4 regions of the Streptomyces sp. NPDC035033 genome follow, and region 4 is predicted to be linked to each of the others. Evidence: riboswitches for the same ligand, from Rfam matches in the RefSeq annotation. Region 4 holds a riboswitch; each other region holds the start of a gene.

Region 1 (6,937 bases), on a different contig from region 4:
CGATGGTGGTGACGGAGCCGGCGAGGCCGACGAGGGTGTCGGCGGTGTCGATCGGGACGGTCTCGGCGGCGAGGTCGAGGGCGGCGCGGACGTCGGCGCGGATCGCCTCGGCCTCCTCGGCGGTCGGCGGGTCGTGCCGGACGTGCCGCTCGGTGAGCCGGACGCAGCCGATGTCGACGGAGCGGGCGGCCTCGACGTGCTCGTTGCCGACCACGAACTCGGTGGAGCCGCCGCCGATGTCCACGACCAGGCGCCGGTCGTCGCCGGGCAGCGAGCCGGTGGCGCCGGTGAAGGAGAACGCGGCCTCCTGGTCGCCGGTGATGACCTCGGGCTCGACGCCCAGGATCGCCACCACGCCGTCGACGAACTCCTGCCGGTTCTCGGCGTCGCGGGAGGCGGAGGTGGCGACGAAGCGGATCCGCTCGGCGCCGAGCTCCTCGATGACGGCGGCGTACTCGCGGCAGGCGGCGAAGGTCCGCTCCAGCGCCTCGGGGGCGAGCCGGCCGGTCCTGTCGACGCCCTGGCCGAGCCGGACGATCGTCATCCGCCGGTCCAGCTCGACGAGCTCCCCGGTCTCCGGGCGGACGTCGGCGACGAGGAGGCGGATGGAGTTGGTTCCGCAGTCGATTCCGGCGACCCGGGTCACGCGTCCTTCTCCTCGTCCTCGTCCGCGCACGGGTTCACGCACGGGCCCTTGGCCCACCACTCGGGGAGCATCGCGAGGGCCTCGTCGCCGAACGGGTTGACGCCCGGGCCGGCGACGAGCGAGTGGCCGACGAGGACGTGCAGGCACTTCACGCGGTCGGGCATGCCGCCGGCGCTGGGGAAGCCCTCCAGGACCTCGATGGCGTCGCGGCGGGCGAGGTAGTCCTCGTGCGCGGCGCGGTAGGCGGCGGCGAGCTCCGGGTCGGTGGCGAGCCGGGCCTGCATCTCCTTCATGACCCCGTTGGCCTCCAGGGTGCCGATGGCCGAGGCCGCCCGGGGGCAGGTGAGGTAGTACGTGGTCGGGAAGGGGGTGCCGTCGGGCAGCCGGGGCGCGGTCTCGACGACGTCCGGGTTGCCGCAGGGGCAGCGGTGCGCGATGGCGCGCAGGCCGCGGGGCGGCCGGCCGAGCTGGGCCTCGAAGGCGGCGACGTCCGCCTCGGTGGGCTCGGTGCGTTCGGTCTGCGGAGGGGGCGTTTCCATCGTGGGTCCTGAGTCGGGTCGGTCAGTGGCGGTCGGCGTTGTCGACGCCGTCCCAGAGGTTGTCGTACCAGGGCCGGTCGGCCGTTCCCCGCTCGGCGCGGGGGCGGTCGGCCGCCCCGGGGTCGTTCACGGTGAAGCCGGTCTCGCCGGGGAGCACGTAGTGGAGGTGTTCGCGGGCGAGGCGGCGGACGTAGGCGGGGTCCTGGAGGCGGGCCTTCTCGTCCCGCAGCTCCTCGACCCGCCGGGCGGCCTCGGCGGCCTTGCGCTCCTGGTCGGCGATCTCGCCCTGCTGGGAGACGTAGCTCCTTATCGGATAGGCGAGGGCGACGACGAGGGAGCAGACGACCAGGGCGAGGAAGGCGGCGCGGCCGGTGAGCCGGGAGCGCCGGGCCTGGCGGCGGGTCTGGGAGCGGTAGACACGGGCCGCGGTCTGCTCGCCGAGCAGCCTGATCCGGGTCGCGGTCGAGAACCGGTCCCCGTTCTTCACGGCCATGCCGTCCCGCCTCCCCTGTCGCCGGTGTCCCTCAAACGTGCGTCCCCGCACACGGTACGGGACCGGGTGCGGGGACGTACGGAAGCCGCCCTGCGGGACGGGTCTCAGCCCTTGAAGCGCGGGAAGGCGCTGCGGCCGGCGTAGACGGCGGCGTCGTCGAGGATCTCCTCGATGCGCAGCAGCTGGTTGTACTTGGCGACGCGCTCGGAGCGGGCCGGGGCGCCGGTCTTGATCTGGCCGCAGTTGGTGGCGACGGCGAGGTCGGCGATGGTGACGTCCTCGGTCTCGCCGGAGCGGTGGGACATCATGCACTTGAAGCCGTTGCGCTGGGCGAGCTCGACGGCGTCGAGGGTCTCGGTCAGCGAGCCGATCTGGTTGACCTTGACCAGGAGGGCGTTGGCGGACTTCTCCTCGATGCCGCGGGCGAGGCGCTCGGGGTTGGTGACGAAGAGGTCGTCGCCGACGAGCTGGACCTTGTCGCCGAGCTTCTCGGTGATGGCCTTCCAGCCGGCCCAGTCGTCCTCGAACAGCGGGTCCTCGATGGAGACGAGCGGGTACGCGGAGACGAGCTCCTCGTAGTACTCGGTCATCTCGGCGGCGGAGCGCTCCTTGCCCTCGAAGAGGTACGTGCCGTCCTTGTAGAACTCGGAGGCGGCGACGTCCAGGGCGAGGGCGACGTCCTTGCCGGGCACGTAGCCGGCCTGCTTGATGGCCTCCAGGATGAGGTCGAGCGCCTCGCGGTTGGAGCCGAGGTTCGGGGCGAAGCCGCCCTCGTCGCCGAGGCCGGTGGAGAGGCCCTTGGTCTTCAGGACGGACTTGAGGGTGTGGTAGACCTCGGTGCCCCAGCGCAGCGCCTCGGAGAAGGACTCCGCGCCGATCGGGGCGATCATGAACTCCTGGATGTCGACGTTGGAGTCGGCGTGCGACCCGCCGTTGAGGATGTTCATCATCGGAACGGGCAGCAGGTGCGCGTTCGGGCCGCCCAGGTAGCGGAAGAGCGGGAGGTCGCTGGCCTCGGAAGCGGCGTGCGCGACGGCGAGGGAGACGCCGAGGATGGCGTTGGCGCCGAGCGACGACTTGTCCGGGGTGGCGTCCAGGTCGAACATGGCCTGGTCGATCAGGCGCTGCTCGGTGGCGTCGTAGCCGACGAGCTCCGGGCCGATCTGCTCGATGACGGCGAGGACGGCCTTCTCGACACCCTTGCCGAGGTAGCGGTTCTGGTCGCCGTCGCGGAGCTCCAGGGCCTCGAAGGCACCGGTGGAGGCACCGGACGGGACGGCAGCACGGCCGGTGCTGCCGTCGTCGAGGCCGACCTCGACCTCGACCGTGGGGTTGCCTCGGGAGTCCAGGATTTCCCGGGCTACGACGACGTCGATGGACGGCACGAGCATCTCCTTCTGGGATGTGGCGCTAGGTGTGACGCATGGGTCGCAAGGTCTCGTACGCCTTGCGACAAGAGCCTAACCGGCTCCGGGGCTCCGGCCAGTCGACCACCCGTCCCCTGGGACGAAAAAGGGCCCAAGAGCACGCATCAGGTGACAAAAGCCCCGGGTTCTACTGGACGGTAACGGCAGAACCCCGGTCCGGAGCCACGGGGGAAGGGGGCTCGGGACCGGGGTGGTCACCGCGGGAGGGCTGTCGGGCACCGGTGAGCCGCCGGACTCACCGGGGCCGCGGGGGTCACTTCAGGTGGAGCTGCTGACCCGGGTAGATGAGGTCGGCGTCCTCGACGACGTCCTCGTTCAGCTCGAAGAGCTTCGCCCAGCCGCCCTCGACGCCCTGCGCCTGGGCGATCTTGCTGAGGGTGTCGCCGGCGACGACCTTGTACTCGCCGTCGCCCTTGGCGACCTTCTTGCCGGTCGGGGTGGTGACGGTCTTCTTGGCGGCGGCCTTCGGGGCGGCCTGGGCGGCGCGCTGCGGGGCCTGGCGCTGCTCGCTGCGGGTGGCGGGCTGCTCGGCGGAGCGCTCCGGGGCGCTCTGCCGCTGGGTGCTCTGCTGCTGGGTGCTCTGCTGCTGCGGAGCGGCCTCGGCGGAGCCGCCGTCGTAGGAGGCGCCGGAGAGGCCCACGCCGCAGCTCGGCCACGCGCCCTTGCCCTGGCCCGCGAGGACCTTCTCGGCGATGGCGATCTGCTGCGACTTGCTGGCCTGGTCGGCGGTGGCGGCGTAGGCGGTGCCGCCGTACGCGGCCCAGGTGGAGGCCGAGAACTGGAGGCCGCCGTAGTAGCCGTTGCCGGTGTTGATGGACCAGTTGCCGCCGGACTCGCACTGGGCGACGCGGTCCCACTCGGAGGCGGTGGCGGCCGAGGCGGTGCCGGCGGCCATCAGCGGAGCGGCGACGGCGGCACCGGTGACGCCGACGAGGGCGACGACGCGGGTGGCCTTGGAGGGACGACGACGCTTGCCCGTGCCGGAGAACAGCATGGAGTTTCCTCTTCACCGACGCCTGTGAGGTGAGCTGTCGGGTTCGGGCTGGAAGAGTCGCCCGGCCACGCGTCCTTGCGCGCGGCTTCACCCCTAGCCGGTCGTTCGGCCGTCCTTCCGGACGGCCGGGACCGGCACGAACCTTGGGTCCCCCACTCCTGCCTGCGGCGCTTTCGCGACGACAGTTCCCGGCGACCGACGGCAGGACTCGGCGTTTCGGTCGACGGGGCCCGCGGTGGCGAGCGGTGACGACCGTAGACACACACCTGCTCGAAGTTCAAAGAGGCTCACGACGGACAAATCGCCCTTACTTGCCTTCCGTCGGCCCTCGTTTGCGCAGGTGAGAGCTGACGGAAGCAAAGTTTGCGGACGTGACACGCCAGTTGGGACGAAGAGACCCATGTCTCACTTTCCCAAAATCGGACATTCAACCCTGAAACGGGCTCACTTCTCCGTCGGAGGGGTCGTCAGTTCGAGGCTCTGACCAGGGAGGATGAGATCCGGGTCGGCCCCGACCGTACGGCGGTTGGCGTCGTAGAGGGCGTCCCAGCCGCCGGGAAGATCGTTCTCCTGTGCGATCTCCGACAGACTGTCACCCGGCCGCACGGTGTAGGCGTCACTTGTGTCCGCGTTGACGGTGGTCGAGGTGACCTTGTCCGCACCTGCGGCATGACGCCCGGATTCCTGGGTGTTGTCCGTTACGCCGGTTTCCTCCGGGGCCGCCTCGCCCCGGTGCTTGCCCGTCCCCGGCGCGGCCGACGCCGCGTCAGACCCGTCCGTACCGGGGGTCGCGGGGGTGGTGGGCGCCACGGGGCTCACGGAGGCGTCCGGCGGCGTGACGGGAGCGGTGGGGGTGCCCGTGGCGGCGTCCGGCGTGCCGGTGGGGGCCTCCGGGGCGTCCGGGGCGGTGGCCGCCGGCGGCGGCGTGGCCGTCCCCGCGGGGGCGGTGGTCGCCGGCGCGGACGGGGTGGCGGGCGCGGCCGGCGCGGTACCGGTCCCCGCCGTCGCCCGCTCCGTCTCCCCGGCCCGCTCCGTGGGCGTCGCGGCCGCCCCGGCCCGCTCCACCGTCTCCTCCGCGGCCGCGTCCGCGCCCGCGGTGCGGCCGGACTCCGGCGCCACTCCGCCCTCGTCCTCCCGCGGGACGGCGGGGCCCGGCCGGACGTCCGGCGCCACGCCGTCGTTCTCCAGGCCCGCGATGGGGGCGCAGGTCGCCCAGTCGGTGCTGCCGGCGACGAGCGCCTTGTCGGCGATCGCGATCTGCTGGGCGCGGCTGGCGAGGTCGGGGCTCGGGGCGTACGAGAGTCCGCCGTGCCGCTCCCACGCCTCCTGCGTCATCTGGAGGCCGCCGAAGGCGCCGTTGCCGAGGTTGGCGCTCCACTGGCCGCCGGACTCGCAGGCGGCGACCCGGTCCCAGGTGGGCGCGTCGGCGGCGGAGGCGGAGCCGGTGGCGAGCAGCGGCAGCGCCATGGCGGATCCGGTCACTCCCGCGGTGACGACGAGCGCGGGTGCCTGGCGGGGTCGACGGTGTCGTCCGTTTCCGGAAAGCATCTCGGGGCCTTTCGCGTGACGGCGGGGACGGCGGGGACGGCCGAGGCGGGGCCGAACGTTGGCGCGAACGTAGCCGCATTCGAACGTCCGTCACAAGTCGATGGCACCGCGATCACGCGAAGATCACATTTCTGACACGACGTCACCTGTGCCGCGGGGGTGCGGATGGGGTGAACTCCACCGGAAGCGTGCGCAATCCCCGCATGATGAGCCCTCCGCGCCACCGCAGTTCGCCCGGATCGACGCCAAGTCGCAGGTCCGGCAGGCGGGTCAGGAGGGTGGCGAGGGCGGTCTGCCCCTCCAGGCGGGCGAGCGGCGCGCCCAGGCAGTAGTGGATGCCGTGCCCGTAGCCGAGGTGCTGGTTGTCCTTCCGGGCGAGGTCGAGGGTGTCCGGCGCGCCGAAGCGGTCCGGGTCGCGGTCGGCCGCCGCGAGCACCACGAGGACCGGGTCGCCGGCCGGGACGGCCTGTCCGCCGATGGTGAGGCCGGTGGTCGCGTACCGCCAGGTCGCCAGCTCGACCGGCCCGTCGTACCGCAGCAGCTCCTCCACCCCGGTCTCCAGGAGCCCGGTCTCCCCGGCGGCCAGCGAGGCCTGGAGCCGGGCCCGCTGCTCCGGGTGCCGGAGCAGGGCGTACGTCCCGTTGCCGATCAGGTTGATGGTCGTCTCGAAGCCGGCGAAGAGCAGCACGAAGCACATGGCGACGGCCTCGGCCTCGGTGAGGTGGTCGCCGTGGTCGGAGGCGCGGATGAGCCCCGAGATGAGGTCGTCCGCGCCTTCCTCCCGCAGGGTCTCGCGCTTCCGGTGGATGAGCTCCGCCAGGTACCCGCGGATCTTCTTCACCGACCGCGCCACCCCGCCGCGCGGCCCGCCGCCGTGCCGGATCATCATCCCGGCCCAGTCCCGGAAGTCGTCCTGGTCCTCGGCGGGCACCCCGAGCATGTCGCAGATGGCGTAGATGGGCAGCGGGAAGGCGAACTCGTGGATGAGGTCGGCGCTCCCCCGCTCCGCGAAGGAGTCGATGAGCCGGTCCGTCAGCTCCTGCACGCGCGGCGCGAAGGCGGCGACCCGGCGCGGGGTGAACGCCTTCGACACGAGCCGCCGCAGCCGGGTGTGGTCCGGCGGGTCGATGTTGAGGAGGTGGGTCATGAGCCCGGCGCTGCGCTCGCCCGGGATGCCGGTCTTGCCCGGTTCGGCGTGGTGCACCGGGTTCTTGGAGAGCCGCTGGTCGGCGAGGGCCTGCCGGGCGTCCGCGTACCGGGTGACGAGCCACGCCTCGACCCCGCTGGGCA
Region 2 (6,937 bases), on a different contig from region 4:
ACCTACGCCTCCCACCAGGCGATCTTCGCCGGTTTCCTGCCGACCCCGGCCGCGCCGGGGCCGCATCCCCGGCTCTTCGCGGCCCGGTTCGCGGGCAGCGAGACCACCGCGGACGGCACCTTCGTGTACGACTCCCCCGACCTCGTGTCCGCGCTCGCCGCCGAGGGCTACCGCACGGTGTGCGTGGGCGGCGTCGGGTTCTTCGACAAGCGGCCGCCGCTCGGCTCGGTGCTGCCCGGTCTGTTCCAGGAGAGCCACTGGGAGCCGTCGTTCGGGGTGGCGTCGCCGACCTCCTTCGAGGCGCAGGTGGCCAGGGCGGAGGAGGTGGTCGCCGCACTCCCCCGGGACCGCCGGCTCTTCCTCTTCGTGAACGTGTCGGCGCTGCACCAGCCGAACTGGTTCCACCTGCCGGGCGCGACCCGCGAGGCAGGCGACTCGCGGGCCACCCACGCGGCGGCCCTGGAGTACGTGGACCGGCACATCGGGCGCCTGTTCGCGGCGATGAGCAGCCGTCGCCGCTGCTTCGCGATCGTCTGCTCGGACCACGGCACGGCCTACGGGGACGACGGGTACACCGGGCACCGGCTCGGCCACGAGGTGGTGTGGACGGTGCCGTACGCGCAGTTCGCGCTGGACGGCCCCGGGGAAGGAGCCGCCGCGTGACCGGCACCCCGCACCCGCGCCCGTACCGCTCGTACGTGTACGCCTACCCGCACAAGACGGCGTACCGGCCGCTGCCCGAGCGGCCGGAGCTGGCCGCGCTCTGGGCGGACGAGCCGAAGGACGCCCTCGCGCTCTACGCGCACGTGCCGTTCTGTGAGGTCCGCTGCGGCTTCTGCAACCTCTTCACCCGGATCGGCGCCCCCGGCGAGCTGACGACCCGTTACCTGGACGCGCTCGACCGGCAGGCCGTCGCCGTCCGGGAGGCGCTGGGCGGCGGGCCGGTGCGGTTCGCGGCGGCGGCGTTCGGCGGCGGCACGCCGACCTTCCTGACCGCCGCCGAGCTGGAGCGCCTCTGCGACATCGCCGAGGACCGGATGGGGGCGGACCTGCGGGCGGTGCCGCTCTCCGTGGAGACCTCCCCGGCCACCGCCACCGCCGACCGGCTCGCGGTCCTCGCCGGCCGGGGCGCGACCCGGCTGAGCATCGGGGTGCAGAGCTTCGTGGACGCCGAGGCGCGGGCGGCGGTCCGGCCGCAGCGGCGCGCGGACGTGGAGGCGGCGCTCGGCCGGATCCGGGACGCCGGCGTGCCGGTGCTCAACGTCGACCTCATCTACGGCATCGACGGGCAGACCGCGGAGTCCTGGCGGTACTCGCTGGACGCGGCGCTCGCCTGGCGGCCCGAGGAGCTGTACCTGTACCCGCTGTACGTGCGGCCGCTGACCGGGCTCGGCCGCTCGGCCCCGGCCGAGTCGGACCGGGAGTGGGACGAGCGGCGGCTGCGGCTCTACCGGCAGGGCCGGGACCATCTCCTGGCGCACGGCTACGAGCAGGTGTCGATGCGGATGTTCCGGCGGTCCGGCGCGGTCCCGGCGGGCCCGGACGACCACGCCTGCCAGACGGACGGCATGATCGGCCTGGGCTGCGGCGCCCGCTCGTACACCTCGGCGCTGCACTACTCCTTCGACTACGCGGTGGACATGCGGGAGATCCGCTCGATCATCGACGCCTACACCGGGACGGCGGACTTCTCCCGGGCCGAGGTGGGCCGGTGGGTGGACGGCGCGGAGGCGCGCCGCCGCCACCTCCTCCAGTCGCTGCTCCAGGCGGCGGGGATGGAGACGGCCGGGTACGAGGAGCGGTTCGGCTCGACGGTCCAGGAGGACTTCGGCGCGGAGCTGGAGCGGTTCGCGGCGTACGGCTGGCTGGACGGGTCGGCGCCGGAGGGGCTGCTCAGGCTGTCGCCGGAGGGGCTCGCGCACTCGGACGGGCTCGGCCCGGAGCTGTTCTCCCCCGCCGTACGGGCCGCGATGGCCGCGTACGAGCCGAAGTAGGGGGCGGTCGTGGAGCTGACGCTGCTGTACCGGGGGCCGCTGGCCTCCTGCGACTATGCCTGCCCGTACTGTCCCTTCGCCAAGCGGCGCGACGGCCCGGAGGCGCTGCGGGCGGACCGGGCCGCGCTCGAACGGTTCGCCGGCTGGGCGGCGGGGCAGACCGGGGACCGGCTGCGGATCCTCTTCACCCCGTGGGGCGAGGGGCTGGTCCGCTCCTGGTACCGGCGGGCGATGGTGGAGCTGTCCCGGCTGCCGCACGTGGAGCGGGTGGCGATCCAGACCAATCTGAGCTGCCGGACCTCGTGGCTCGACGGGGCCGACCTGGACGCGCTGGCGCTGTGGTGCACGTACCACCCGGGCCAGACGCCGTACGACCGCTTCCTCGGCAAGGCCCGTGACCTGGCCGCCCGGGGCGTCCGGTTCAGCGTGGGGATCGTGGGGCTGCCCGAGCACCACGGGGAGGCGGTGCGGCTGCGGGACGCGCTGCCGGACCACGTCTACCTGTGGGTGAACGCGGCGGAGGGGCACGTGTACTCCGACGCGGAGGCGGCGGCCTGGACGGCGGTCGACCCGCTCTTCCCGTACAGCCGGCACCCGCACCGCTCGGCGGGGCTGCCGTGCCGGACCGGCGCGTCGGTGGTGTCGGTGGACGGCGGGGGGACGGTGCGGCGCTGCCACTTCGTCCGGGCCGAGCTGGGGAACCTGTACGACGGCTCGTACCGTGCCGCGCTGCGGCCGCGCGCCTGCCCGCTCGCCGTCTGCGACTGCCACATCGGCTACGTCCACCTGGAGACGCTGCCGCTGTACGACGTCTTCGCCGGCGGGGTCCTGGAGCGGATCCCCGCCGGCCGCCCCTGGGCTACAGGGGCATGAGGTCGGGGCGCTTGGCCTCGACGTGGTCGCCGGAGCTCTCGCCGCGCAGCCGGCGCCCGATCCACGGCACCAGGTACTCGCGCGCCCAGTGGATGTCGTCGCGGCGGACCTCCAGGGGGCCGCGGGCGGGCAGCGGCGGCCAGGCCTGGTCGGGGTCGGCGGGGACCGGCAGGCCGAGGACCTGGGCGGCGCGCAGCGCGACCCGGGTGTGGCCCTCGGGCGAGAGGTGCAGCCGGTCGTCGTCCCAGGCGCGGCGGTCCTGGACCGACTTCAGCGACCACAGGTCGAGGACCGGGCAGTCGTAGCGGTCGGCGATGGCGCGGACGTGCGCGGTGTACGTGGCGATCTTGCCGCGCAGGTGCTTGAGGACGGGCACGTCGCGGGTGTCGAAGCCGGTGGTCACCATGACGGTGCCGACGGAGGAGGTGAGGTCCTTCACGGCCCGCTCGAAGCGCTCGGCGACGTCGTCGGGGTCGGTGCCGGGGCGGATGATGTCGTTGCCGCCGGCGCAGAAGGTGACCAGGTCGGGGGCGAGTTCCTTCGCCCGGGGCACCTGCTCGGTCACGATCTGGTCGAGGAGGCGGCCGCGGACCGCCAGGTTGGCGTAGCGGAAGTCCTCGGGTTCCGGCAGCTGGTCGGCGAGGAGCACCGCGAAGCGGTCCGCCCAGCCGACGTAGGTGCCGTCGGGTCCGGGGTCTCCGACGCCTTCGGTGAAGCTGTCACCGATCGCCGCGTACGACCCGAATGACCCGAACGCGTTCTTGTCTGTTGCTCTCGAATCGTCTGCCACGAAGGCACATCCTTCCGTTTCGGATGTGACCTACGCGACCGTAAGGAGGGGTTGACGGTGGGTGATATATGCCACCGATAAAGAATTTGCCAAGCCGGAATAGCGCGGAACGGGGCGGAGGCCCGGCACCAGGGGTGCCGGGCCTCCGCGGGGCGCGTCGCGCCGGACGGCTCAGATCGAGACGCCGTGCTGGCGCAGGTAGGCCAGCGGGTCGATGTCCGCGCCGTAGCTCGGCGCGGTGCGGATCTCGAAGTGCAGGTGCGGGCCGGTGGAGTTGCCGGTGGAGCCGGAGAGGCCGATCTGCTGGCCGCCGCTGACCGACTGGCCGGCGGAGACGGAGAGGGAGGAGAGGTGGGCGTACTGCGAGTAGTTGCCGTCGGCGTGCTGGATGACGACCTCGTTGCCGTACGCGCCGCTCCAGCCGGCGGAGACGACCGTGCCGGCGCCGACGGCGCGGACGGTGGTGCCGGAGGAGGCGATGAAGTCGGCGCCGGTGTGGTAGCCGGAGGACCACATGGAGCCGGAGGCGCGGTAGGGGGTGGAGACGCCGCCGGAGACCGGGGCGACCCAGCCGGTGGAGGCGGGCTGCGCGGCGGCCGGGGCGGCGGCGCGCTCGGCGGAGCGCGAGGCGCGGGTCTGCTCGCCGGAGGACTGCTTCTTCGGGGCGGCCTTCGGGGCGGCCTCGCGCTCGGCCTTCGGGGCGGCCTTCGGCGCGGCCTGGGCGGCGGCGGGCTTCGGCGCGGCGGCCTCGGCGGGGTTCTCGGCGCCGAGGGTGAGCTTCATGCCGGGGAGGATCAGCGAGGGGTCCTCGCCGACGACCTGGCGGTTGTCGGCGTAGAGCTTCTGCCAGCCGCCGGCGACGTCGTGGTCGGCGGCGATCTTGGAGAGGTAGTCGCCGGCGACGACGGAGTACGTCTTCGGGGCGGCGGTCCGCTCGGCCGGGGCGGCCTGGGCCGGGGCCTGCGCGGCGACGCGCACCACGGCGGGGGCGGCGGCCGGGGCGGCCTGCTCGGCGGCGTGGGCGCCGGTCGCGCCGATGAACGGCAGGGCGACGACGGCGCCGCCGGTGCCGGCGGCGGCGAGGCCCCGGGTGATCAGGGTGGACTTCTGGCGGCGGTGCTTACCCTTCGCGGGCATGGCGAATTCCTCTCCGGCGCCTGCGAGGTGAGCTGTCGGGTTCGGACTGGAGATGTCCGGCCGCGTTTCTCGCGCGACTTCACCCCTAGCCGTCCTGCGTCGCGGGACCGGCGTACTTCCTTGGGTCCCCCGCTCCTGCCGCGCATGGGATGGGGTCGAATTCCGGACGGTGGCAGGATTCGGCGGTCCGACCGGATTGACGGCGACGCTAGACGAGCCGGGCCGGCGCGAACAAGCCGCGGAATTCACCGGACATTCCGGGGCGATCTTCGGACCCGGAATTCCGGTCACCCTCCGTCGATGACGATCCCTCGATTCCCTTTTCCGGGGCGGTGGTTGGACCGGGCGGCCGGCCACGATCCGTCACTTCTATGACCCTGCTCACGCGCGGAATTCCATCTCCCCTTCAACCAGGGCGCGTTACCCCAAGACCCATCAATACGGACAGATCGCCCATTACTGGTCAGGGGGGTGCGCCGCGCCCCGCGCGACGGGATGATTGCGGGGGGGAACCGATCTCGTCCCGGTCCCGCGAACGCCTACCCCAGGAGCATCCGTGACGCAGCAGTTGCCGCAGGTCCAGCCCCTCGAACCCGGTGAGCCCGAGCTCGCGGAGGTCCGCAACTTCCGGGACGTGGGCGGGCTGCCGACGACGGACGGGCGGTTCGTCCGGCCCGGCGCCCTCTTCCGCAGCGGCCACCTCGCCGACGCCACCGAGTCCGACGCGGCCTTCCTCTCCGGCCTCGGCCTGCACACCGTCTTCGACTTCCGCAACGCCGCCGACGCCCGGATAGAGGGCCCGGACGTCGAGCTGCCGGGCGTGCGGAACGTGAACATACCGCTGAGCGACCCGGCCGACGGCAAGGAGTTCTGGCGGTTGGTCCGCGAGGGCGACCTCGCCACGCTGCGGGAGCTGCTGGGCGACGGCCGGGCCGCGGAGCGGATGACCTCCTCGTACCGCCGGATGGTCGTGGAGCGGACCGCCGAGCACAGCCGGGTCCTGCACTCCCTCGCCGAGGACTCCGTCCCGGCCCTGATGCACTGCGCGGCCGGCAAGGACCGCGCCGGGCTCTCGATCGCCGTCACCCTGCTCGCGCTGGGCGTGGAGCGCGCGGCGATCGAGGCCGACTACGTGAAGTCGAACGCGCCCCACCGCCGGTACAAGGTGCGCCGCAGCTCCACCGCCCGGGACGCGATGGCGCCCGAGGTGATGGAGCTGCTGAGCCCGCTCTTCGACGCGCGGGTGGAGTACCTGCGGGCCGCCTTCGAGACGATCGACGCGACCTGGGGCTCCGTGGACGCCTATCTCGCCCGGGGGCTGAAGCTGGCGCCCGAGACCCGGGAGCGGCTGCGGGAGCGGCTGCTCACGGAGGCGTGAGCGGTCTCCGCCCGGCGGGTCACTGGTTCTGCCCCCCGAGCATGAAGAGCAGGTAGAGGAAGCCGGCGAAGAGGTGGCCGGCGATCAGATAGGCGAAGAGCCGGAGCACCAGCCCCTTGGGGAACCGGCCCTCGCCGCGCTCTTCACCGGTGACCGATACGGATTTGTCGGACATGGCAGCACCTTTCGGGGTGTCAGCGCCGGTGCGGGGTCCCGTCGCCGAGGCACAGCTCGGCGACGGGGCTCTGCATCAGGGTGTGGACGAAGAGGAGCTCGGCGCCGGCCGGCCCCGCGGCGCCGATCCGGTGCGGGGTGAGCGAGTCGAAGTGCGCGCTGTCCCCGGGGTCGAGGAGGTGCACCGTCTCGCCGAGCGCGAGCCGCACCCGCCCCTCCAGGACGTGGATCCACTCCTCGCCGGGGTGGACCCGCACGATGTCGGCCCGGGTGGCGGAGGGCACGTGGACGCGCAGGCACTGCAGGGCCCGCCCCGCCCCGCCGACCTGCCGGTAGACCCAGCCGTCGGCCTCGACCGGCTCGGAGCGGCCGGCCCGGATCACCGGGTCGCGTTCGGGCGGGGTCTCCCCGAGCAGCTCGGCGACCGTCGTACCGTAGATACGGGCGAGGGCAAGCAGCATCGGCAGCGAGGGCTGCCGGTTCCCGGTCTCCAGGCGCGAGAGGTGCGCCGGGGAGAGCCCGGCCCGCTGGGCGGCGGCCTCCAGGGTGAGCCCCCGGCGCCGACGCAGCGCCCGCAGCTGCGGGGCGACG
Region 3 (6,937 bases), on a different contig from region 4:
ACCACCTCGAAGCGGTGGTCGAGGTAGACCTCCAGGAGCTCCTTGAGGCCGAGGGTGAGCGGCTGGCCGTCCACCAGGGCCACGTTGTTGATGCCGAAGGACTCCTCCATCGGCGTCAGCTTGTAGAGCTGCTCCAGGACGGCCTCGGGCACGAAGCCGTTCTTGATCTCGATGACCAGGCGGAGCCCGTGGGCCCGGTCGGTGAGGTCCTTGACGTCGGCGATGCCCTGGAGCTTCTTCGAACCGACCAGGTCCTTGATCTTGGAGATGACCTTCTCGGGGCCGACCGTGAAGGGCAGCTCGGTGACGACGATGCCCTTGCGGCGGGCCGTCACCGTCTCCACCGAGGTGGTGGCGCGGATCTTGAAGGTGCCGCGGCCCGACTCGTACGCGTCCCGGATGCCGTTCAGGCCGACGATCCGGCCGCCGGTCGGCAGGTCGGGGCCCGGGACGAAGCGCATCAGCGCGTCCAGGTCCGCGTTCGGGTACCGGATCAGGTGGCGGGCGGCGGCGATCACCTCGCCGAGGTTGTGCGGCGGCATGTTGGTCGCCATGCCGACCGCGATGCCCGAGGCGCCGTTCACCAGCAGGTTCGGGTACGCGGCGGGGAGCGCGACCGGCTCCTGCTCCTGGCCGTCGTAGTTGGGCGCGAAGTCGACCGTGTCCTCGTCGATGGACTCGGTCATCAGCAGGGCGGCCGGGGCCATCCGCGACTCGGTGTACCGCATGGCGGCCGGCGGGTCGTCGTTGCCGAGCGAGCCGAAGTTGCCGTGGCCGTCGACCAGCGGCACGCGCATGGAGAACGGCTGCGCCATGCGGACCATGGCGTCGTAGATGGAGGCGTCGCCGTGCGGGTGCAGCTTGCCCATCACCTCGCCGACCACGCGGGCGCACTTGACGAACCCGCGGTCCGGGCGCAGGCCCATCTCGTTCATCTGGTAGACGATGCGCCGCTGGACCGGCTTCATGCCGTCGCGGGCGTCGGGCAGCGCGCGCGAGTAGATCACCGAATAGGCGTACTCGAGGAAGGAGCCCTGCATCTCGTCGACGACGTCGATGTCGAGGATCCTCTCCTCGTACGCGTCGTCCGGCGGCGGTGTCTTCGTGCTGCGGCGGGCCATCGCGGCTGCGGCTCCTTCTCCGACAAAGCTTGATCTGACGCGGACCATTGTGGACCGTGCCACCGACAACGCGGACCGCGACCCGGACGAGGGACATCGGAGGACTCCGGGAACTTCGCCAGGTGTCGGCGCGCTTGCATACAGTGGCAGGACTTTTCACGATCGCGATCGAAGGGACGTACATGCCCATGGGTCACACGGCCACGGCCGAGGCCGGCTCCGGCGGCCTGACAGCGACCGAGCACCGGCTGGCGAACGGCCTGCGGGTGGTCCTCTCCGAGGACCACCTGACCCCGGTCGCCGCGGTCTGCCTCTGGTACGACGTCGGCTCGCGCCACGAGGTCGAGGGCCGCACGGGCCTCGCCCACCTCTTCGAGCACCTGATGTTCCAGGGCTCGAAGCAGGTGCACGGCAACGGCCACTTCGAACTCGTGCAGGGCGCGGGCGGCTCGCTCAACGGCACGACCAGCTTCGAGCGCACCAACTACTTCGAGACCATGCCCGCCCACCAGCTGGAGCTCGCCCTCTGGCTGGAGGCCGACCGGATGGGCTCGCTGCTCACCGCCCTCGACGACGAGTCGATGGAGAACCAGCGCGACGTCGTGAAGAACGAGCGCCGCCAGCGGTACGACAACGTGCCGTACGGCACCGCCTTCGAGCGGCTCACCGCGCTCGCGTACCCCGAGGGCCACCCGTACCACCACACCCCCATCGGCTCGATGGCGGACCTGGACGCGGCCACCCTGGAGGACGCGCGTCAGTTCTTCCGGACCTACTACGCGCCCAACAACGCGGTCCTCTCCGTCGTCGGCGACATCGACCCGGAGCAGACCCTCGCCTGGATCGAGAAGTACTTCGGCTCCATCCCCGGCCACGACGGCAAGCCCGCGCCCCGCGACGGCTCGCTGCCGGACGTCATCGGCGGGCAGCTGCGCGAGGTCGTCGTCGAGGACGTCCCGGCCCGCGCCCTGATGGCCGCCTACCGGCTGCCGGAGGACGGCACGCGCGCGTGCGACGCCGCCGACCTCGCCCTCACCGTGCTCGGCGGCGGCGAGTCCTCCCGCCTGCACAACCGGCTGGTCCGCCGCGACCGCACCGCCGTCGCCGCCGGCTTCGGCCTGCTCCGGCTCGCCGGCGCCCCCTCGCTCGGCTGGCTGGACGTCAAGACCTCCGGCGGCGTCGAGGTCCCCGCCATCGAGGCGGCCGTCGACGAGGAGCTGGCCCGCTTCGCCGCCGAGGGCCCGACCGCGGAGGAGATGGAGCGCGCCCAGGCCCAGCTGGAGCGCGAATGGCTCGACCGGCTGGGCACGGTGGCCGGCCGCGCCGACGAACTGTGCCGCTTCGCCGTCCTGTTCGGCGACCCGCAGCTCGCCCTGACCGCCGTCGACCGCGTCCTCGCGATCACCGCCGACGAGGTCCGCGAGGTGGCCGCCGCCCGGCTGCGCCCCGACAACCGCGCGGTGCTGGTGTACGAGCCGGTGGAGACCGAAGACAGCGCCGAGGGCGACGACGAAGAGGGAGCGGACCAGTGACCGACGCCGCCGTGTCTCTGACCAGCATGGAGTTCCACCCGCGGCCGCAGGCCGGCGCGGCCAGGCCGTGGGCCTTCCCGGCCCCCGAGCGCGGCGCGCTCGACAACGGGCTGACCGTGCTGCGCTGCCACCGTCCCGGCCAGCAGGTCGTCGCCGTCGAGATCTTCGTCGACGCCCCGCTGGACGCCGAGCCCGAGGGCCTGGACGGCGTCGCCACCATCATGGCGCGCGCCCTCTCCGAGGGGACCACCGAACGCGGCGCCGAGGAGTTCGCGGCCGAGCTGGAGCGCTGCGGCGCCACCCTCGACGCGCACGCCGACCACCCCGGCGTCCGGGTCTCCCTGGAGGTCCCGGTCTCCCGGCTCCCCAAGGCGCTCGGCCTCGTCGCCGAGGCCCTGATCTCCCCGGCCTTCGACGCCGACGAGGTCAAGCGCCTGGTGGCCAACCGGCTGGACGAGATCCCGCACGAGGCCGCCAACCCGAGCCGCCGCGCCGCCAAGCAGCTCTACAAGGAGCTCTTCCCGGCCACCGCCCGCATCTCCCGGCCGCGCCAGGGCACCAAGGAGACCGTGGAGGCCATCGACGCCGACGCCGTCCGCGCCTTCTACGACGCCCACGTGCGGCCCGCCGCCACCACCGCGGTCGTCGTCGGCGACCTCACCGGCGTCGACCTGGACGAGGTCCTCGCCGAGACGCTCGGCGGCTGGACCGGCAAGCCCGCCGCTCCGCGCCCGATGGAGCCGATCACCGGCGACGACACCGGCCGGGTCGTCATCGTCGACCGCCCCGGCGCCGTCCAGACCCAGCTGCTCATCGGCCGGGTCGGCCCGGACCGGCACGACGCGGTCTGGGCCGCGCAGGTCCTCGGCACCTACTGCCTCGGCGGCACCCTGACGTCCCGTCTGGACGCCGTCCTGCGCGAGGAGAAGGGGTACACGTACGGCGTGCGCGCCTTCGGCCAGGTGCTGCGCTCGGACGGCGAGGGGCACGGCGCCTCGCTGCTCGCCATCAGCGGCTCGGTCGACACCCCCAACACCGGTCCGGCCCTGGACGACCTGTGGAAGGTGCTCCGCACCCTCGCCGAGGGCGGTCTGACCGACGCCGAGCGGGACGTCGCCGTGCAGAACCTGGTGGGCGTGGCCCCGCTCAAGTACGAGACGGCCGCCTCGGTCGCCGGGACCCTCGCCGACCAGGTCGAGCAGCACCTCCCGGACGACTACCAGGCGCGGCTGTACGCGCGGCTCGCCGAGACCGGCACGGTCGAGGCCACGGCCGCCGTCGTCAGCGCCTTCCCGGTGGACCGGCTCGTCACCGTCCTGGTGGGCGACGCGTCGCAGATCGAGGAGCCCGTGCGGGCCCTCGGCATCGGCGAGGTGACCGTGGTGAGCTGACCCGGAGTCAGCCCGGGCGGAGGTCTCCAGCGTGAAGAAACGCCGGAGACCTCCGCTTTGTCCGTTATCGAGTCAACGGTGATCATATGCCTTGTGGCATGTCTTACAAATCGGCGCGTCTGTTTGGCGATTGACATCCGTCCGGCCTAGCGTCGTCCCGGCTGTCCGGCCGACGCACGCGCCGCACCCGCGGCACCGGACAGTCATCGCCGAGTCCCCGTCAGGCGCGAGCCCGGGGAGCCGGGGACCCACCCAGTCCCTGGGGTGAATCGGACGCCTTCGCCACGCGGAGGGGCCCGTAGGAGACCTTCCTGCTCCGAACCCGTCAGCTAACCCGGTAGGCGAGAAGGAAGGAAAGGAACAGCCTTGGCGTTCACCCGTGCCACCGGGAAGCATCGTGGTGCGAGCCGTCTGGCTCGCCGCGGCGCCGGCATCGCCGGCGTGGCCGCCCTCGCCACCACCGGCGTCGTCGGCACCCTCGCCTCCCCGGCGCTCGCCGCCGACACGGACGACCGTTCCGCCGAGGACACCGGCCTCACCCAGGTGATCGCCGACGAGTCCATCGCCGACCAGATCAGCGCCCAGGTCGCCGCCCAGGAGCAGGAGGTCGCCGAGGCCGAGGCCCGGGCCAAGGCGCGCGCCGAGGCGAAGCGCAAGGCCGAGGCCCGCGCCCAGGAGATCCGCGAGGAGAAGGAGCGCGCCGCCCGCGAGGCCGAGCGCCGCCGGCTCGCCTCCTTCAACCTCCCGGTCGCCGGCTCGTACGTCTCCACCGGCTACCAGACCGGCGGCTCGCTCTGGTCCTCCGGCAGCCACTCCGGCGTCGACTTCCACGCCGCCTACGGCAGCTCGGTCGTCTCCGTCGGCTCCGGCACCGTCGTCGAGGCCGGCTGGGGCGGCGCGTACGGCAACAACATCGTGATCCGGATGAACGACGGCACCTACACCCAGTACGGCCACCTGTCGTCCATCGGCGTCTACGTCGGCCAGACCGTCGAGCCCGGCCAGCAGATAGGCGTCTCCGGCTCGACCGGCAACTCGACCGGCCCGCACCTCCACTTCGAGGCCCGGACCACCGCCGAGTACGGCTCCGACATCAACCCCGTCGCGTACCTCCGCGCCCGAGGCGTCAGCCTCTGACCCGCCGCCTCTGACCCGCTGCGCGTCCCCTTCGCGCCGAAAGGCCCCGGCTCCTGGCGAGCCGGGGCCTTTTCGCTGCCCTGTACCGGCCGAATTCCGTGGGGGCTTCGGAATTTCCGGTGTGCTGCAATGGAGTCGCTTGACAGGCGTCGCTAGAGTCACTGAAAAGGCGTCGCTCGAATTCGGTGCGCGCGGATCGGAAGCGGAGGTCGGAAGATGCGGGTTCCCGCGCAGTCGGTATGCACGGCGATTCGGGACGACATCGTCTCGGGGGTCTTCGCGCCCGGCAGCCGGCTGACCGAGGAGCAGCTGGCGCGCCGCTACGGCGTCTCCCGCGTCCCCGTCCGCGAGGCCCTGCGCACCCTGGAGTCGGAGGGCTTCGTCGTCAGCCGGCGGCATGCCGGCGCCCAGGTCGCCGAGCCCACCGACCAGGAGGCCGCCGACCTCCTCGACGTACGGTCGCTGCTGGAGCCGCTCGGGGCCGCGCGGGCCGCCCAGCGGCGGACCGAGGCGCACCTCAAGGTGCTGCGCGGCCTGGTCAGGCTGGGGCAGGAGCGGGCCAGGCAGGGGCAGGGCGAGGACCTGCGGGCGCTCGGCGGCTGGTTCCACGAGACGCTCGCGCAGGCGTCCGGCAGCCCGGCCCTGACCGCCCTGCTCACCCAGCTGCGGCACAAGATCGCCTGGATGTACGTGGTCGACCGGCCGGAGCGGCCCGTCGAGGCGTGGGCCGAGCACGGGGCGATCGTGGACGCCCTCGCGCGCGGGGACGCCGAGCGGGCCCGCGCGCTGACCGCGCTCCACGTGGAGCACGCCCTCCCGCTGCACCGGCTGAAACGGCTGGAGCGGGGGCGTGTGAGGGTTTCGCAACATGCCGTCAACACGGCGAGCGTCCGGAATTAACACGGGCGCCGTATAAAAAGAGCGGCTATTCCAGAGCCTTTTCCGTGCTGCCCGGAAAAGGGGAATTCAAGGTCCGGAAGCGGTGGATGGCCGGGGTCCCGGAAATGCCGGACGGCCGTGTCCGCCGGGAATTTCCGGGAACACGGCCGTCCGGGAGAGCCGGGGACGACCCGCTGGGTCAGACCGTCTCGGGGAGCTCCTCGAGACCCTCGGCGACCAGCTTGGCGAGGCGGTCCAGCGCGGCCTCGGAGCCCTCGGCGTCCGAGGCGAGCACGATCTCCTCGCCGCCCTGCGCGCCCAGACCGAGCACCGCGAGCATCGACGCGGCGTTCACCGGGTTGCCGTCGGCCTTGGCGATGGTCACCGGGACACCGGAGGCCGTGGCGGCACGGACGAAGATGGAGGCGGGGCGGGCGTGCAGGCCCTCGGCCCAGCCGACGTTGACGCGGCGCTCAGCCATGGTGTTGCCCTTCAGGTCTTCAGCGGGTTGTCTAGACCAGTCTCTCACGGGATGCGGCGTGCTCGTGCCGACCTTCGTCCCGCACCCGTGCGACGTCCGGCCCTCCCCACCTTGCACGGGGCGGGAAGGGCGCGCGAGCCGTGTGCCGCCGAGGAGGGGGCGCGCGGACGGTGCCGGTGTCGCACCCCCGCCGTAGGCTGTGCCCCATGCGGAGCGCGTCGGAACAGACGGACGGACCGGGCGACGGGACGGGCGGGCCGGGCGGGCCGGGCGGGGCGGGGGAGCGCCCGGCCCCGGAGGAGCACGCCTACCCCGACCACTGGGAGGCCGACATCGTGCTCCGGGACGGCGGCACCGCGCGCGTCCGCCCCATCACCGCCGACGACGCCGACCGGC
Region 4 (6,937 bases):
TTCGGCGAGCGGATCGAGGCCGCCGGCGACGAGGACGCCGCCGACCGCGCGGATCTCCTCGGCGAGGCCGCCGGGCAGGGGGCCGAAGCTCCAGGCGACACGGCCGGGGCCGGTGATGCTGACGGGCCCGTGGCGGTACTCCATCGCCGGGTACGCCTCGGTCCACGCGCCGGCCGCCTCCCGCATCTTGAGCCCGGCCTCCTGGGCGAGGCCGTAGGTCCAGCCGGTGCCGAGGAAGGTGAACTGTTCGGCCTCGCGGACGGCGGTCTCCAGCGGCCGGACGAGGGCGAGTTCGGCGTCCTCGGCGGCGCGGGCGACGGGGGCGACGCCGTCCGGGAGGGCGTCCTCGGCCTCCAGATGGGCGCGGAGGAGGGCGAGGACGGTGGTGGCGAAGCGGGTCTGGACGACCGACTCCTCGTCGGCGAAGTCGAGGACGGCGACGGCGTCGGCGAGGTCCATGACCGGGGTGGCCGGGTCGGCGGTGAGCGCCGTGGTGGGGACGGTTCCGGAGAGCCGGTCGAGGACCGCGAGGACCTCGCTGGTGGTGCCGGAGCGGGTGAGGGCGACGACCCGGTCGTAGCGGCGGGCGAAGGGGAAGCGGGAGGCGGCGAAGGCGTCGGTCTCGCCGTGGCCGCCGGCCTCGCGCAGGTCCGCGTACGCCTGCGCCATGAACCAGGAGGTGCCGCAGCCGATCACGGCGACGCGCTCGCCGCGGCGGGGCAGGGCGGCCGTGTGCGCGGGCAGGGTGCGGAGCGCTTCGCGCCAGACGGCGGGCTGGGTGGCGATCTCGACGGCGGTACGGGAGGGGGCCATGCGCACTCCTTGCACGAAAGAGACACTCGCGATGTGTGAACCTGCTTGCGATGTGCATCATTCAAGCAGATTCACGCATGCGTCTGCCAGGGTTCACCGGGCACGGCACCGCGGGACCGAAGCGCCGCCCACGGGAGAAGCCGACCGGCACGCCCCGGCACGCAGACGACCTGACACGGCTTCAGGACAGGTGTGGGTCGCACCTCACACCCGTCCACCGACCGATCAGCCGGCCGTACGAGTACGGGATTCGCCCAGCGGGTCCGCGTCGCGTCCGTCTCGCCGGCCCGCGCTGCTCCTCGGCGCGTTTTCCGGTGTGGTCGCCGTCCGGGGCAGGCGTACCGGCACTCCGTTCCTGACCCGCCGTCCGGAACGCTCCTCGCGCCCAGTGCCGCACGAGAGGGCTTCGCCCCGACTCCCTTGGATCGGGGGCGATTCCATGTGATCGGATGGATCCATGAGTACGCGGACCTTGTACCTGTTCTGCAGCGCGGCACCCCCGGTCTTCGACGTCGCCCGGGTCATCGAGGAGGCACAGGCCGATGGGTGGGACGTCTGCCTGGGTCTCACCCCGACGGCGGCCCGCTGGCTCCACGAGTCCCTGGACGGCCTCGCCGCCCTGACAGGCCGGCCCGTGCGGTGGGACCACCGCTTTCCCGGTCAGCCGGACGTGTGGCCGAAGCCGGACGCCGTCCTCGTCGCACCCGCGACCTTCAACACGGTGAACTCCTGGGCGCTCGGGCTGACGGGCAACTGGCTGGTCGGCGTCGTCGCCGAGGGCATCGGCAAGGGCCTCCCCATGGCGATGGTGCCGTGCGTCAACCAGGCGTACGTCGCGCACCCGCAGTTCGAGCGGTCGATCGAGACCCTGCGCGGTGCCGGCGTGCGCGTGGTGTACGGCGAGGGCGGGTTCGTACCGAACCCGCCAGGAGAGGGCGACCCGACCGCGTACCCGTGGCGCGCCGCCCTGGAGGCGGTCGCGGAAGTCCACCGAGACTCGCGGGGATAGCGGGCGCGACCGCCGCGAGGAGCGCCTCCCGGGCCGCCGCAGAACGGCGGAGGCGCTCTTCCGGTCCGCTCGGTCGAGAACAGGACGGGCCACCGGCGCACGCCAGAACCGACAAGCGCCGTCGAAGCCGCTCCTCGCCAGGTGTGGCCGCGATGCGCCGGTCACGAGGGCGATTCGTCCTCCGGCGATCGCCGGTACGCGAAGGCGGCCGCGTCGGTGAGGAGCCGGCATCGGAAAGCAGAGCGGGACGCCGGCACACAGCAGCGGTCGCCGCCGCATCCGCATCCGCATCCGCATCCGCATCCGGCCATGGGACCTCCTCGCAGGAAGTCGGCCCGGCCCACGACCAGCAGCAGCGCTCAGGCCGTGCCACGCCTCTCGGAAAGGGCCTCGTCGCCGGACCCACCGGAGCCCGGCCGCGGTGCTACGTGGCGACGGCGTCGGCGATCGTGTCCCGGATCTGCAGGACCTGGTCGGCGCCGGTGATCGCGCACAGTCGCCTGATCTGGGCCGACGGCGCTGCCACGCGCAGCTTTCCCGACTGGTGGGTGAGGATCATGAGGTTCAAGAAGGACGAGTCCGCGAAGGCCACCCCCGAGACGTCCAGGATCACCTTCGGATGCGTTGCGGTCGCGGCCTTCAGCGCGTCGGCCAGAGGCCCGATGGAGTGGATGTCGTACTCCCCCCGGGCCTCGACGACCTGCGCCTCGCGGTACTCGTACTGGAGCACCACGCCCTGCGGCGACGCGCCCTCGGCCCCCTGCCCCGTCCATGGCTCACCGTCGCATGCGGACAGGCGTCCGGCGGCGACATCGTCCCAGGGCATACGGGAACTCCCTCCGACTGATCCCTCCGTCGGAGGGGTGTAGGACGTCTGATGCAGGAAAGTTATGTCATGCATTTCCCTTCTGGCAAGCCCGGTCGCGTAAAATCCAGGACCATGCTTGGAGTCCCTGAATCCCACACCGGATGGACGTTCATCACGAACCACGCCCGTGTACTGGCTGCGATCGCGGACAACCCGAACGCCCGCATCCGTGACATCGCCGCACGGTGCCGGCTCACCGAGCGCGCCGTGTCGCGGATCATCGTCGACCTCGAACGGGACGGCTACCTCTCCCACACGCGAGAGGGGCGGACGAACACCTACCGCATAGAGCCGGGCAAGGCGCTGCGCCACCCCGCGGAAGCGGGGCTCCCCTTGGCCTCGCTCCTCTCCCTGCTCGTGCAGAACGAGGCGGAGCGCGCCGGCCAGCAGCCGGTCTCCCACTAGAGGGCGGCTTCGAAAGGGCCGGGCTCGATGACGGCGGGGTGGACGAGGAGCCCGGCGCCGACCGGCACGGCGGGCAGCGGGCCCGGGCCCCGGCGCCCTCGATGCGAGCCCCGCCCGCGAGGCGCTTGAGGGGTGAACCCTTCGGCGGTGCCGGGCCGCCGGGCGTCGGGCGTCGCTCAGCGGCCGGCCAGGGCCGCCCGTCGGATCGTGGCGTCGAGGAGCGCGAGCGCGTCCTCGGCGGTGCGGCCGGGGGCGCGGTTCCAGGGGCCGATGAGGCCGTGCCACCCCCGGGACCGCAGCTCGGTCATGATCCAGGCGCCGGCCTCGTTCATGGTCGCGGCGCTGCCGTGGCCGAGCCGGTGGGCGGCGAGCAGGGCGCCGCAGACGCAGCGCGCGCCCCGCACGTCCCGCAGCTTGTACGGGGTGTTCTGCCAGCCCCATTCCGTCAGCACCCGGCGCGCGTGGGCCAGGTGGACGGAGGGCCGCACGTCGGGGCGGCCGATCCGGCGCCAGACGTGCAGCCGGTCGGGGAGGACGGCCCCGATCCGGCCGGGCAGCGGGCGCTCGGCCGGCGGGGCCGGCGGCAGGGCGTCGAGCGCGTCGGCGACGAGCCGGTCCACGGGGACGGAGAGCAGGCGCCGCCAGGGCTCCGGGTCGGGCGTCGGGCGGGCGGGGAGGAGCATCCGCTCCCAGGCGGCGCTCTCGCAGAGCCGGGCCGCCTCGCGGTCGAGGGCGTCCGGGTCGAGCAACGGGATGGAGGACGACATTCCCGCATCATTAAGGATGAATGTCTGTTTTGCGACATATGCTCCGCGCGTGTCGTTCACCACTCCCCCGGTCGTCGCCGACACGCCCGAGCAGGGGCATTACGCCACACTGCCCCCGAAGGGAATGAGACGGCCTATTCGGACATTTCTTTTTCCGTGACGCGACTCACTTTTCCCGCCTCCCCGGCGGGCCCCGTTCCGTCACGAGCCGGACGGCGCAAGGGATTCGGGAGGGGCCGCCGGAACGGTCGATCTTGAATTCCGGGCGAGCGATCTTTGCCGTTCCTTTTCCCGCGCTTTCACGTCTTGTTCCCCGCCGCATTTCTCGCCTACGGTCACCCCCATTCGAGCGGATCGCCGAATCCTGCCACCGCTCGGAAGACCTCCCATTGCACCCGACGGCAGGAGCGGGGGACCCACCACACCGCCGGTCCGGCTCTCCGGAACGGCTCGGGGTGAAGCCGCGTGCGCGCGGCCGGACACCTCCCGTCCGAACCCGACAGCTCACCTCGCAGGCGCCGGAGAGGAAACCGTCATGGCCGCTCACGGCAAGCACCGCCGCCCCCGACGCCGTCCCGTCTCCCGTGGTCTCGCCTTCGCGGGCACCGGCGGGGTCGCCCTGGCCCTCCCCCTGGTCGCGCCCGCCACGGCCGGCGCCGCGCCCGTCGCGCAGTCCGCCGCCGCGCCCTCGGCCGCCGCCCCCGCCGCCGTGACCGCCGCGCAGAACGCCGCCCCGGCCACCGCGCCGAAGGCCCCCGCCGCCCGCGCGTACACCGTGGTGAAGGGCGACTCGCTTTCCCTCATCGCCCACCGGAAGGGAATTCAGGGCGGCTGGAAGGCGCTTTACCAGGCGAACAGGACGGCCGTCGGTGACAATCCGTCACTCATTCACCCGGGCCTCGAACTGACGATTCGTCGGGATTCCGCGAAGGCCGCCCCCGCGCCGGAGAAGACGACCCGGAAGCCGGCCCAGAAGTCGGCCGGGAAGGCCGCGCCGAAGACCGTGACGAAGACCTCGGCGAAGCCCGCCTCCACCGGTTCCGCCGAACGGGCGAGCCGGTCCGCGAGCCGCGCCGCCGCCCCCGCCGTCCAGGCCGCTCCCGCCGCCGCCACCCGGTACGCCGACAACCTCGACGGCTGGATCCGCGAGTCGCTGGACGTCATGGCCCGCTACGGCATCCCCGGCTCGTACGACGGCATCCTCCGCAACGTCATGCGCGAGTCCTCCGGCAACCCCCGCGCCATCAACCTCTGGGACTCCAACGCCGCGAAGGGCATCCCCTCCAAGGGCCTCCTCCAGGTCATCGACCCGACGTTCGCCGCCTACCACGTGCCGGGCACCTCGCTCGACCCGTACGACCCCGTCGCGAACATCACCGCCGCCTGCAACTACGCGGCCGACCGGTACGGCTCCATCGACAACGTCAACGGCGCCTACTGACCCGCCCCGGCCGCCGCCCCGAAGTGGCGGCCGAACCAGGCGGTGGCCAGCTCCGCCACCTCCTCCAGGGCCCCCGGCTCCTCGAAGAGGTGGCCGGCGCCGGGCACGACCTCCAGCCGGCTCTCGCAGCGCAGCATCTCCCCGGCCCGCCGGTTGAGGTCGAGGACGAGGTCGTCGCTCCCGCCGACGATCAGCAGGGTCGGGGCCCTGACCCCGGCGAGCCGCTCCTCCGCCAGGTCGGGACGGCCGCCCCGCGACACCACGGCGGCCACGTCGTCGCCCGGTTCGGCCGCCGCCCACAGCGCCGCGGCCGCCCCGGTGCTCGCGCCGAAGTAGCCCCGCGGCAGCCCTCCGGTCACGGCCTCGCCGGCCGCCCAGGCGGCGGCGCGGCCCAGCCGTTCGGCGAGGAGCGGGGTGTCGAAGACGCGGGAGCGGTCGGCCGCCTCGGCCTCGGTGAGCAGGTCGAAGAGGAGCGTCCCGAGCCCCGCCCGGTTCAGGGCGGCGGCCACCTCCCGGTTCCGGGGGCTGTGCCGGCCGCTGCCGCTGCCGTGGGCGAAGAGGACGAGCCCGGCCGCCCCGTCGGGCACCGCCAGGTCGCCCGGCAGCACCGGTCCCCCGGCCGGGATCCGTACGGCGGTGTTCTGGACGGCCGGACCGTGCTCCGCGCGGCTCCGCGCGAGCAGGGCCACCACCTCGGCGTCCGGCGTCTGGTCGAACCGCCGGTAGAACTGGCCGACCGCGGCGAACCCCACCGGGGTGTGGACGGCGACCGTCTCGTCGGCCTCGCCCCCGAGCCGGGCCGTCCAGTCGTGCGGGGCGACCGGGACGGCGAGGACGATCCGGCCGGCCCCGCCGGCCCGTACCGCCCGGCACGCGGCCAGCGCGGTCGCGCCGGTGGCGATCCCGTCGTCGACGACGACCACCGTCCGCCCCTCCAGCGCCACCGGCCGGCGGCTGCCCCGGTAGGCGCGGGACCGCTCGGCCAGGACCGCCCGCTCGCGCTCCTCCACCTCCGCCAGGTCCCGCGCGGTCACGCCCGCGTCCCGCACGATCTGCTCGTTGACGACCCGGACCCCGCCCTCGCCGATCGCTCCCATGGCCACCTCGGGCCGGTACGGCACCCCCAGCTTCCGGACGAGACAGACGTCCAGGGGCGCGTCCAGGGCCTCGGCGACCTCGGCCGCCACCGGGACCCCGCCGCGGGGCAGGCCGAGGACGACGGTGTCACGGCCCTCGAGGTGGGCGAGGCGGGCGGCGAGCTGCCGCCCGGCGTCGGTGCGGTCGGCGAAGTACATGGCGCGCCGCCTTCCCGGTGGGCGATTCCCGCGCGGCAGGGCCGGCCGGCCCTGCCCGTACCTCCAGGGTCCCACCCGCCGGCCGTCCCGCCCCGCGGAGGACCCCGCGGCCGGCCGGTGCCGTGCGACCGGCCGGCTCCGCGGGGTCAGGCGGCGAGGAAGGCCTCGATGGCCCGTGCGAGGTCCTTCGGGGTCTCCTCCGGCGCGTAGTGCCCGGCGTCCGCGAGGACCTCCAGACGGGCGTTCGGGTACCAGCGCAGCCAGGTCGCCTCCATCGCCTCGGCGCCCAGCGCCGGGTCGTGCGCGCCGACGACCAGCAGCACGGGCGCCGGGTTGTCG

Evidence for each region. A riboswitch is a leader RNA that binds a small molecule or an ion and turns the genes downstream of it on or off. The one in region 4 is predicted to bind cyclic di-AMP.
Region 1: another riboswitch for cyclic di-AMP. It lies ahead of AB0E83_RS16105 (transglycosylase family protein); the one in region 4 lies ahead of AB0E83_RS16950 (LysM peptidoglycan-binding domain-containing protein).
Region 2: another riboswitch for cyclic di-AMP. It lies ahead of AB0E83_RS04145 (LysM peptidoglycan-binding domain-containing M23 family metallopeptidase); the one in region 4 lies ahead of AB0E83_RS16950 (LysM peptidoglycan-binding domain-containing protein).
Region 3: another riboswitch for cyclic di-AMP. It lies ahead of AB0E83_RS11660 (M23 family metallopeptidase); the one in region 4 lies ahead of AB0E83_RS16950 (LysM peptidoglycan-binding domain-containing protein).

Annotation. Positions count from the first base shown of each region.
Region 1 covers NZ_JBEZUZ010000033.1:55,135-62,071, forward strand. Annotated here, with positions in the region: gene AB0E83_RS16085 (Ppx/GppA phosphatase family protein) at 1-646, opposite strand, end outside; gene AB0E83_RS16090 (DUF501 domain-containing protein) at 643-1,185, opposite strand; gene AB0E83_RS16095 (septum formation initiator family protein) at 1,208-1,678, opposite strand; gene eno (phosphopyruvate hydratase) at 1,783-3,069, opposite strand; gene AB0E83_RS16105 (transglycosylase family protein) at 3,359-4,099, opposite strand; cyclic di-AMP (ydaO/yuaA leader) riboswitch at 4,104-4,279, opposite strand; gene AB0E83_RS16110 (transglycosylase family protein) at 4,544-5,566, opposite strand; gene AB0E83_RS16115 (cytochrome P450) at 5,790-6,937, opposite strand, start outside.
Region 2 covers NZ_JBEZUZ010000005.1:34,400-41,336, reverse strand. Annotated here, with positions in the region: gene AB0E83_RS04165 (STM4013/SEN3800 family hydrolase) at 1-663, shown strand, start outside; gene AB0E83_RS04160 (STM4012 family radical SAM protein) at 660-1,994, shown strand; gene AB0E83_RS04155 (STM4011 family radical SAM protein) at 2,004-2,867, shown strand; gene AB0E83_RS04150 (SGNH/GDSL hydrolase family protein) at 2,854-3,657, opposite strand; gene AB0E83_RS04145 (LysM peptidoglycan-binding domain-containing M23 family metallopeptidase) at 3,829-4,794, opposite strand; cyclic di-AMP (ydaO/yuaA leader) riboswitch at 4,799-4,961, opposite strand; gene AB0E83_RS04140 (tyrosine-protein phosphatase) at 5,351-6,172, shown strand; gene AB0E83_RS04135 (DUF6126 family protein) at 6,192-6,347, opposite strand; gene AB0E83_RS04130 (helix-turn-helix domain-containing protein) at 6,367-6,937, opposite strand, start outside.
Region 3 covers NZ_JBEZUZ010000021.1:19,270-26,206, reverse strand. Annotated here, with positions in the region: gene AB0E83_RS11675 (DNA topoisomerase IV subunit A) at 1-1,121, opposite strand, end outside; gene AB0E83_RS11670 (pitrilysin family protein) at 1,304-2,653, shown strand; gene AB0E83_RS11665 (pitrilysin family protein) at 2,680-4,044, shown strand; cyclic di-AMP (ydaO/yuaA leader) riboswitch at 4,242-4,402, shown strand; gene AB0E83_RS11660 (M23 family metallopeptidase) at 4,411-5,181, shown strand; gene AB0E83_RS11655 (GntR family transcriptional regulator) at 5,398-6,081, shown strand; gene AB0E83_RS11650 (HPr family phosphocarrier protein) at 6,260-6,541, opposite strand; gene AB0E83_RS11645 (GNAT family N-acetyltransferase) at 6,748-6,937, shown strand, end outside.
Region 4 covers NZ_JBEZUZ010000036.1:36,198-43,134, forward strand. Annotated here, with positions in the region: gene AB0E83_RS16925 (sugar isomerase) at 1-813, opposite strand, end outside; gene AB0E83_RS16930 (flavoprotein) at 1,271-1,822, shown strand; gene AB0E83_RS16935 (STAS domain-containing protein) at 2,247-2,648, opposite strand; gene AB0E83_RS16940 (helix-turn-helix domain-containing protein) at 2,763-3,095, shown strand; gene AB0E83_RS16945 (hypothetical protein) at 3,272-3,862, opposite strand; cyclic di-AMP (ydaO/yuaA leader) riboswitch at 4,208-4,393, shown strand; gene AB0E83_RS16950 (LysM peptidoglycan-binding domain-containing protein) at 4,398-5,303, shown strand; gene AB0E83_RS16955 (phosphoribosyltransferase family protein) at 5,297-6,598, opposite strand; gene AB0E83_RS16960 (alpha/beta hydrolase) at 6,745-6,937, opposite strand, start outside.